Regions from separate parts of the Metabacillus sp. Hm71 genome, predicted to be linked through region 1. Evidence: predicted binding sites of a transcription regulator. Region 1 holds the regulator's gene; the other holds the start of a gene.
The links. Region 1 encodes Rex, which represses fermentation and respiration genes when NADH is low (regulators of the CRP and FNR family bind a similar motif). Its sites were predicted from a motif close to TTGTGAAATATTTCACAA; they were not measured.

Region 1 (4,433 bases):
AACGGCGCGAATATCTGCTTCATATTGATAACCACCATTCTCTTTAAATTTTACCTGTAAGCTGTCATATTCTTTTAATAACTGTTCAAACCTTTGCGAATCTGTCTGAGGATCAACAGTAGCCATCCTTTGCTCAACTGTTCTCATTTCTTTTTCCATATCTTGAAGCTCTTTAAAGACAAGATTCATTTCATCCCATATGGATAATTGAGATTCTAATCCGGTATCTTGAGCAAGGTAGCCGATTGTGACATCCTTCGGTTTGATGATATCTCCTGTATCATGAGACAATTTTCCAGCGATTATTTTTAAAAGAGTTGATTTTCCAGCACCATTACGGCCGACAATCGCAATCTTATCTCTCGTTTGTATCTCAAGTTTAATATTCGATAAAATAGGATCTGCGCCAAAATATTTACTAAGTTGATTTATTTGTAACAATATCATTGTTTTCACCTCTGCTAATGCTTTAAGTGTAGCTTAAATAAGGGCTTCTGGGCAACAAAGATGTCATATTGGATAAAACTCACCGATCTGAAGAAAAAATCCTTCCCGGATTATGTTTATAGAAGGCAACTCATGTTAAAATGACAGAGGCATTGGTGCTAATTGTCACAAATACAAAACAGACAGATTAGTAAAAATAGTGTATAGTCTAGATATAAGGGGATAAAGTATATGTCAGAATTTACCCATTTTAATGAACAAGGCAGAGCCAGAATGGTTGATATCTCTGCAAAGGAAACAACAGTCAGAACTGCACAAGCTAAGACGAGCATAAAATTGACTGAAGAAATTTATCAAAAGATTACGAATCATGAAATCGGAAAAGGTGATGTTCTTTCCGTTGCACAAGTAGCAGGTATTATGGCTGCTAAGCAAACGTCATCTATAATCCCTATGTGCCACCCGATTCCAATAAAAGGTGTAGACATTGCATTTCAATGGAATGTTAATGAACATACTTATGAATTGATGATTACATCCACCGTTAAAACAAAAGGGAGTACAGGTGTTGAGATGGAAGCGTTAACCTCTGCCAGCATTACAGCACTTACTGTTTACGATATGTGTAAAGCTGTGGATAAAGGCATGGTTATCGGTCCAACCTATTTAGTAGAAAAAACAGGCGGCAAAACCGGAGATTTTTTCAGAAAAGAGATTTGATCATAATAGGTCAATAAAATAATGCTAATTGGTTATGTACAGTTTCTGTTAAAAGGAAATTTATAGTATAAGGCTAGTTTCAATCATCATGTTTTGAGCTTGCTGGTTTCACCCCTAATAAGATCGCGTTTATAGGTAAACGGCATTTTTCCTTCATTTTATTGATGGTGACGCATTTGTGCGTCATAGGGGTTTTGTATGAATGTGAGGGATAAAGAGTGAATATCGAACAATCTAAAATTCCGCAGGCAACTGCTAAGCGTTTGCCTTTATACTATCGTTTTTTAAAGAATTTACACTCATCAGGCAAGCAGCGTGTTTCATCTGCTGAGCTGAGTGATGCTGTAAAGGTTGATTCTGCCACGATTCGAAGGGATTTTTCCTATTTCGGGGCACTAGGAAAAAAAGGGTATGGTTATAATGTAAATTATTTGTTATCTTTTTTTAGAAAAACATTGGACCAAGATGAAATGACAAAGGTTTGTCTCATAGGTGTTGGAAACTTAGGCACAGCCTTTTTACATTACAATTTTACAAAAAATAATAACACCGTTATTTCTCTTGCATTTGATGTGGATGATGAGAAAATTGGGACGGAAATTGGCGGAGTTCCTGTTTATCATTTAGACAGTCTTGAAGAAAATTTGCCTGAGGATGTCACTGTTGCGATTTTAACCGTACCAGCAACCGTTGCCCAGTCCATTACAGATAGGCTGATTGTCAAAGGGATTAAAGGAATCTTAAATTTTACCCCTGCTAGATTAAATGTTCCGGATACGATACGCATTCATCATATTGATTTAGCGGTTGAGCTTCAGTCGCTTGTTTATTTTTTAAAACATTATCCAAATGAAGATAAATAATCATTACAAGGAGGTAGAGATCGATGCTAACAGTTGGATTCGTTAACTCCATTGGAATTGGGAGCCTATTGCTAATTGCATTTTTTGCATTACTTATTTTTGGACCGAAAAAATTACCTGATCTCGGTAAAGCGGTCGGCAGTTCATTACGTGAATTTAAAAATGCAACAAAGGGCTTGGCAGATGATGAGGAAGATGATGTAAAGAAGAAAGAAAAAACGGACGAAGTTAAGTAAGATAGGATGAAAACCGATATGAAACAAAATGAAATGTCGGTCATTGAACATATTACAGAGCTTAGAAAACGACTTGTTATTGTTGTCGTTTTCTTTTTCATAGCGATTGTTGGAGGATTTTTTCTTTCAAGACCGATTATTGTTTACTTACAGCATACAGATGAAGCAAAGAATTTAACTTTGAATTCTTTTAATTTAACAGACCCTTTGATGGTCTATATGAAATTTGCGTTTATTATAGCGTTTGTGCTTACTTCACCGGTTATTTTGTATCAGCTTTGGTCGTTTATAAGCCCGGGGTTATATGAGAAGGAGAGACGTGTCACATTAAGCTATATTCCGATGTCACTTGGATTATTTTTAGCGGGAATTTCTTTTTCCTATTTTGTCTTGTTTCCGTTTGTCGTTGATTTTATGGAAGGAATCTCGCAGGATTTAGAAATTAATCAGGTGATCGGAATTCATGAGTATTTTACCTTTTTATTACAGCTAACGATTCCGTTTGGCCTTTTGTTTCAATTGCCTGTTGTTATTATGTTTTTAACAAGATTGGGAATTGTCACGCCGATGTTTTTATCGAAATTTCGAAAATATGCTTACTTTGTTCTGCTTGTCATTGCCGCACTTATCACACCCCCGGAGCTTATGTCTCATTTAATGGTTTCCATACCGCTGTTTATTTTGTATGAAATCAGTATTTGGATTTCCCGAATTACGTATAGAAAAGTGCAAATGGTCAGGTTTGAAGAGGAGAACGCAAAAAATGAGACTGAATAATTCGTCTCATTTTTTTTTGCTCATTTTTTTCATTTTACTAGTAAAGATAAACATTCTAATCGCAACACCAATATCAAAGGTTGCGATTAGCATTAATAGGATCGTTGGGAAGGAAAAAATTCCGTTTTCTGCGCTACTTATTGCTAAATACGTAAACAGCAGTCCCATGGTTAAATAAAAGATCCCCATAGAAATCGGGTTTGTTCTCATGTTAAAAAGCCTCCAATAATCGCTTGAACGTTCTGAAGTTCCTCCATTTGCTTCATCATGTTCTCTATATCCTCTCGGAATACAGTTTGAACAATGACAACCATCGTATTCATGGCAACATGGGCAAAAATAGGGACAATGATCCGTTTTGTTTTTACATATAAGAAAGCAAAGGTAAAGCCCATTGACGCATATAAAAGCAAGTGCTCCGGTTCGCCATGTAAGAGGGAGAAAATAATGGAGCTAATCAAAGCTGCAATAATAAAATTTGTCCGTTTATATAACACGCCAAAGATAATCTTCCTAAAAATGATTTCCTCTAAAATTGGGCCTATAATGGATGTAACAAGGATGACAAAAGGTGCTGACTCAATGACACGAACAATCATTTGTGTGTTTTCCGACCCAGGATCAACATCAAATAGATTTATTTCGATATTTGCTGCAATACTTTGTGCAATGATCGCTAAAAAGAAGCCTCCGATCGCCCAGCCTACTGAAGCTGCTACAGAGGATGGTTCTCCGCGAAGCAAGTTCTCATCTTTCCGTTCTTTTCTTAATAAAAGCAGAATAATGATAAATGCAGCCGTAAAGCTGAAAATGGTCCAATAAGCAAACTGTTCAATTTGTGTATCACCTATATGTAAGAGTTGTAAGATGCCGATCCCAATAGCACCTGAAAGCTGCATGAGTATATATGTTAATAAAATAAACCAATAATGCTTTTTCATAGAAGCCTCCTTTATTATGTCTTAAAATGGATCAAACTTATCCTGATCTTAATGGGCAGTAAACCACTACTATAAGAATAGGAAAAGCTAAGAAGAGTAGTAAGGATATTTAACCGGTAAGATCCGACTTTGACATAAGGTCATAGCGGTTTAAACGTTATTAAGTCCCATTATATTGTAACATACCTTCTTGCGATCATATGTATGATAACTATGCTGAATGAACGAAAAGATGTATGAACATTTCGTTTTATGGTCAAATTTAATAGGTGAGTTTTTTTAAAAAAATTTTTAACTTCATACTTGAAATTGAAAGAGATCTTATATAATATATTAATTGTGTTAGCACTCAAGTGAACCGAGTGCTAATAAAAAGGAAAAATAATCATTTTTAAAAGAATTTGAGGAGGTTGTTTCACTTGTTAAAGCCATTAGGTGATCGCGTTATT
Region 2 (4,433 bases), 590 kb from region 1:
GCTTCATAATATTCATAACCGGTCCAAATGCATATTTTCCTAATAATGCAAGGAGGATTAAGAACATAACAAGCTGGAATACGATATCACCTGTGTTTAGGCCGCCTGTAGTCGCGCCTAATGCAAGATCAAAAGTTAACATAGCTCGGTTTCACTCCCTTCAAGAGTTCCATGATGGGTTATGATGATTAGAAGTCAGAGGTCAGAGGCCGGAATTTCAGAAATGAGAGAATGCCAATTTCACACTCAAAGTGCTTCTAAACACCAGACTTCTCAAAAAATTTATCTGTTAAAACAAAATTAAGATTTTAAAAATAAAGCTTACTATTCCCTTAGGCTTTCAATTCTGCCCGTTATCATGACATAAAGGAAAGGCGAAGGTTCGCTTTGAATGATCTTCGCCATATGAATTCTTTTTCCTTATCGAATTATTGACCCATAACGATGAATGCGATAACTACCGCGATGATTGGAATCGCCTCAACTAATGCAACCCCGATAAACATAGTAGTTTGTAATACACCTTTAGCTTCAGGTTGACGTGCAATACCCTCTACTGTACGAGATACGATAAGACCGTTACCAATACCAGCACCAAGTGCCGCTAAACCAATTGCAATTGCAGCTGCTAATAAACCCATTGTTAAATTTCCTCCTTTAATTGTATGAAAAATAGTATTCCTTTTATATTCGTTCAAATTGATTGAACATATATTGATTAATGGTCATGACTCACTTTGTGTGCCATATATACCATCGTTAACATAGTGAAAATAAATGCCTGGATTGCACCAACAAAGATACTAAATCCTTGCCATGCTAACATTGGAATTGCCGCAGAAATCGTACCGATAATTCCACTTCCAAACCCATCTGCATAACCGCTTGTTCCAAGGCTGACAAGCAAGCCTAATAAAATTTCACCTGCAAAAATGTTCCCGTAAAGACGCAGACCAAGAGTTAGCGTGTTTGCAAATTCCTCAATAATCTTAAGTGGGAACATGAAAGGCATCGGTTTAAAGAAGTCCTTTCCATACTCAGATGCACCTTTCATCTTAATGCCATAGTAGTGCGATAATGCTACTACTAGAACTGCAAGAGTTAAAGTAATTGCAGGATCTGCAGTTGGTGATTTCCACCATAAATCGTGTCCGACAACAATAGCGAAAGGTAACCCCAGCATATTTGAAACAAAAATATACATTAATAAAGTCATACCTAACGTTAAGAAACGTCCGCCTGTTTGCCAATCCATCGTAGAGCCGATAATATTTTTAACAAAATCGACAACCCATTCGATAAAGTTCTGCATTCCCGTTGGTTTCATCGCCAAATTGCGTGTTGCCGCAATTGCGATTAAGAATACGATTATACTAGCAACCGTAATCATTAATACATTTGATAAATTAAAAGTAAGACCTAAAAATTCTACCACAGGAGCTTCGTGACCCAATAGATTCACCTCTCTTCCCAGCTAAGCGCGTGAATGTTGAACTACATAATCTATCATAATAACGATGTACATCGTCATTAATCCAATAACTACACTAACCAAATGAAAATAGTCAGGAAACTTAATTGCGAAAAAGACTGCAACACCAGCTGCTGCCATTCGCGATGTCGTTCCCAGCGACCCCGTCTTCCTTCCTTCCTGGATGGCACGATCGAACTGATTGTGCTTTCGTACCATGATCCACAAATTGTAAAGACTTATGCTTGTCCCGAGTACTAAACCTAGGAAAACAGACTGATATTCCGTAAACCCCCACCCTGCTACATAGAGGGAAAGTAGATATAATATGTACTTACGATATCTGCGAAACATCAGATGCATATCAAACATGAAATGTTATTCTCCTGAGAAATAGTGGTGGACTAATCTGAGCATGGCATAAATCCCAACAGCTAGCCCAAGCAGAAGGCCTACGATCAAAAACAACGGTTCAGTATGAAAATATTCATCTACCCATTTCCCAGCAAAAATGCCCAGCAAGACAGAGCCTGCTAATTGGGAAAGGATGGCTGACATTAGGCCCATCGCATGAAGCGGATGGCGGTGTTTTTGTCGCATTCTATAAATCCTCGCTACTTGATTTATAACGGAATTAGGGGTTGAAAAGCGGGTTCTAGAATGGTATTGTAAACCTTATCATTACACCCTCGTATAGCATACAATAGCACATAGTTGATGTCAATCTGTTTAAAGTTAAAATATTCACAATCTACCGCAATCGTCACAAAATCTCACAAATCGTTCACAATTTCACTAGTCAACCCCTTGACTTTGTTAAACAAACTAAATTATTCACTTAGTAAAATATCAACCTCAATCTGATCTTCCTTTCCGCTTTTTTTGGCAAAAATGAGTGCTTTGTACAATCCTTTTTTCAATTTCAATTTTTCCTTTTTCACCTCTTTTTCAACCACCCCTCTTGGTACATTTCTGCGCCAATCCAAAAAACCTGCAAACGTCAATGTGTCCGGATCATATAAGGCAATTCCCATCTCATCAGCCCCGCCTGGCAAATAAAGCTGATACTTATATGATTTTGGTTGGTCACCATAGGCAAACTCAAAGCCCATCACTCTAGGGTAATTCGGTTCATCCACTACAAATAAATAGGGAATTTCGATTTGCCTTTCACCTTGTATAACGTGCAGCCATCCCTGATGAATCCCTGGCTTTAATCGACTTGGTGTTATGTCCAGTCCAATTTCCACTTGTTTTTTCTCACCAGGCTGTAGTGTGATTTTTGCTGGAAGCACCCATTGGATTCCAGGCTCATTGTACGGTGTTTTTACATATGCCGTTTGCACAAGATTCGACTGATTATCAAAAGTGATTTTTTGTTGTTTTTTTGTGCGCGGATGCCGTGTCTCATATTTCCCAAAAGTAAGGGATCCTGGATAGATCAGCACCTTCGCCTCAATTGCCTCTTTTAGATTAATTCTACCAGCACCTTGTTCAATAGGCTTCAGCCTTTCCTTTCGTACATTCGTTAAAGGTGATGCTGTATTCATTAAAGCAGCTTTTATTTGTTCAGGTCTCCAGTTTGGGTGTGCTTGTTTTAATAATGCGCAGGCTCCAGCGACATGCGGTGCGGCCATGCTTGTTCCTTGCATTGCTAAATATCCATTTGGAATCGTGCTATCGATTGCAACACCAGGGGCAACAACATCCGGTTTTATCCCCCATGTATTTGTTACTGGACCCCTTGAGCTAAAATCAGCAAGCTCATCTTCTTCCTTTTTATAAATGGTTCGAACGCTAGGCTGCTTGTTTAACTGTTTTTTAATTAGGGCCCCTGCTTCTTTTGAGATCGATACAACAGGAATTTCTATTGGTATTTCTAATGATCCTGAAAAATTGCCTTTTACATTATTGTAAATAATAACCGCCTTTGCTCCCCGCTGCTTTGCATTGAGCACCTTTTCTGTAAAAGTAATTTTTCCTCTTTCGATAAGAACAATTTTACCGTTTACCGACTTCTTTAGATCTTGCTCCGCCCCTATTCCTCCTAAAACGACCTCATCTAATCCATGCATTTCCCAAGGCTTTGCTCCCTGGATTTGATTCATTTTAATGAGAGTTCTTACACCTGAAATTTTTAAATAGGGCATTTGAAGCGGTGGTGATGACGCTCCAACCGAAATGGCTTTAGCGGATGTACCAGGTGAACCAACCGACCAGACAGCTGGCCCCGAATTACCGCTTGATGTCACAGCAACGATACCCGCTTCAACAGCACGGTCAAGCGCAAGACTTGTTGGCCAATCAGGACCATTCACACTATTCCCTAAAGAAAGATTGATTATATCCACTTTATCCTTGATTGCCTTTTCGATTGCCGCGATCACCTGATCAGAGGTGCCCATACCACCGGGCCCTAATGCTCGATATGCATAGATTTCCGCCTCTGGAGCAACGCCCATTAATTTTCCATTTGCTGCAATAATCCCTGCCACATGTGTGCCATGAATGGTTTCATTTCCATCCAAAGCCTTCGTCTCCATTGGATCTTTATCATCATCAATGACATCATAGCCGCCTTTATAGTTTCGATGTAAATCAGGATGGTGATAATCAACCCCTGTATCGATGACAGCTACTTTTACTCCTTTGCCGGTTAACCTGTGGTGATCACGGTCAAATAATCCTCTCACATCACCTCCACCGATAAATGGCACACTTTCTTTGATGAACGGGCGATAGGAAACAACAGGGCTAGAATGCAGAACTGCAGGATCATTACTGAGAGCCATTACTTTTTCAGCAGGCCCTTCTATAGAAAAACCATAAAAAACATGTTGATACATTTGATGGATCGTGATCTTGGATTGTTGCTCCAGCTTGTTCTTAATAGGAAGAAAATCATCTTTTTTCACAACCAACATAAGCTTTTGCATGCTTGCCTCTTCATCCGATGGCAAGG

Region 2: ACSVDH_RS28470 (AtpZ/AtpI family protein) is a predicted target of Rex. The motif match lies at 2,204-2,221, and genes of this name have one in related genera.

What each region holds. Positions count from the first base shown of each region.
Region 1 covers NZ_CM200278.1:281,708-286,140, forward strand. The annotation lists gene ACSVDH_RS01525 (ABC-F family ATP-binding cassette domain-containing protein) at 1-447, opposite strand, end outside; gene moaC (cyclic pyranopterin monophosphate synthase MoaC) at 679-1,167, shown strand; gene ACSVDH_RS01535 (redox-sensing transcriptional repressor Rex) at 1,386-2,030, shown strand; gene tatA (twin-arginine translocase TatA/TatE family subunit) at 2,054-2,266, shown strand; gene tatC (twin-arginine translocase subunit TatC) at 2,273-3,043, shown strand; gene ACSVDH_RS01550 (YdiK family protein) at 3,050-3,253, opposite strand; gene ACSVDH_RS01555 (CPBP family intramembrane glutamic endopeptidase) at 3,250-3,984, opposite strand; gene groES (co-chaperone GroES) at 4,404-4,433, shown strand, end outside.
Region 2 covers NZ_CM200278.1:5,831,927-5,836,359, forward strand. The annotation lists gene atpF (F0F1 ATP synthase subunit B) at 1-142, opposite strand, end outside; gene atpE (F0F1 ATP synthase subunit C) at 429-641, opposite strand; gene atpB (F0F1 ATP synthase subunit A) at 719-1,453, opposite strand; gene ACSVDH_RS28465 (ATP synthase subunit I) at 1,475-1,843, opposite strand; gene ACSVDH_RS28470 (AtpZ/AtpI family protein) at 1,850-2,071, opposite strand; gene ACSVDH_RS28475 (S8 family serine peptidase) at 2,302-4,433, opposite strand, start outside.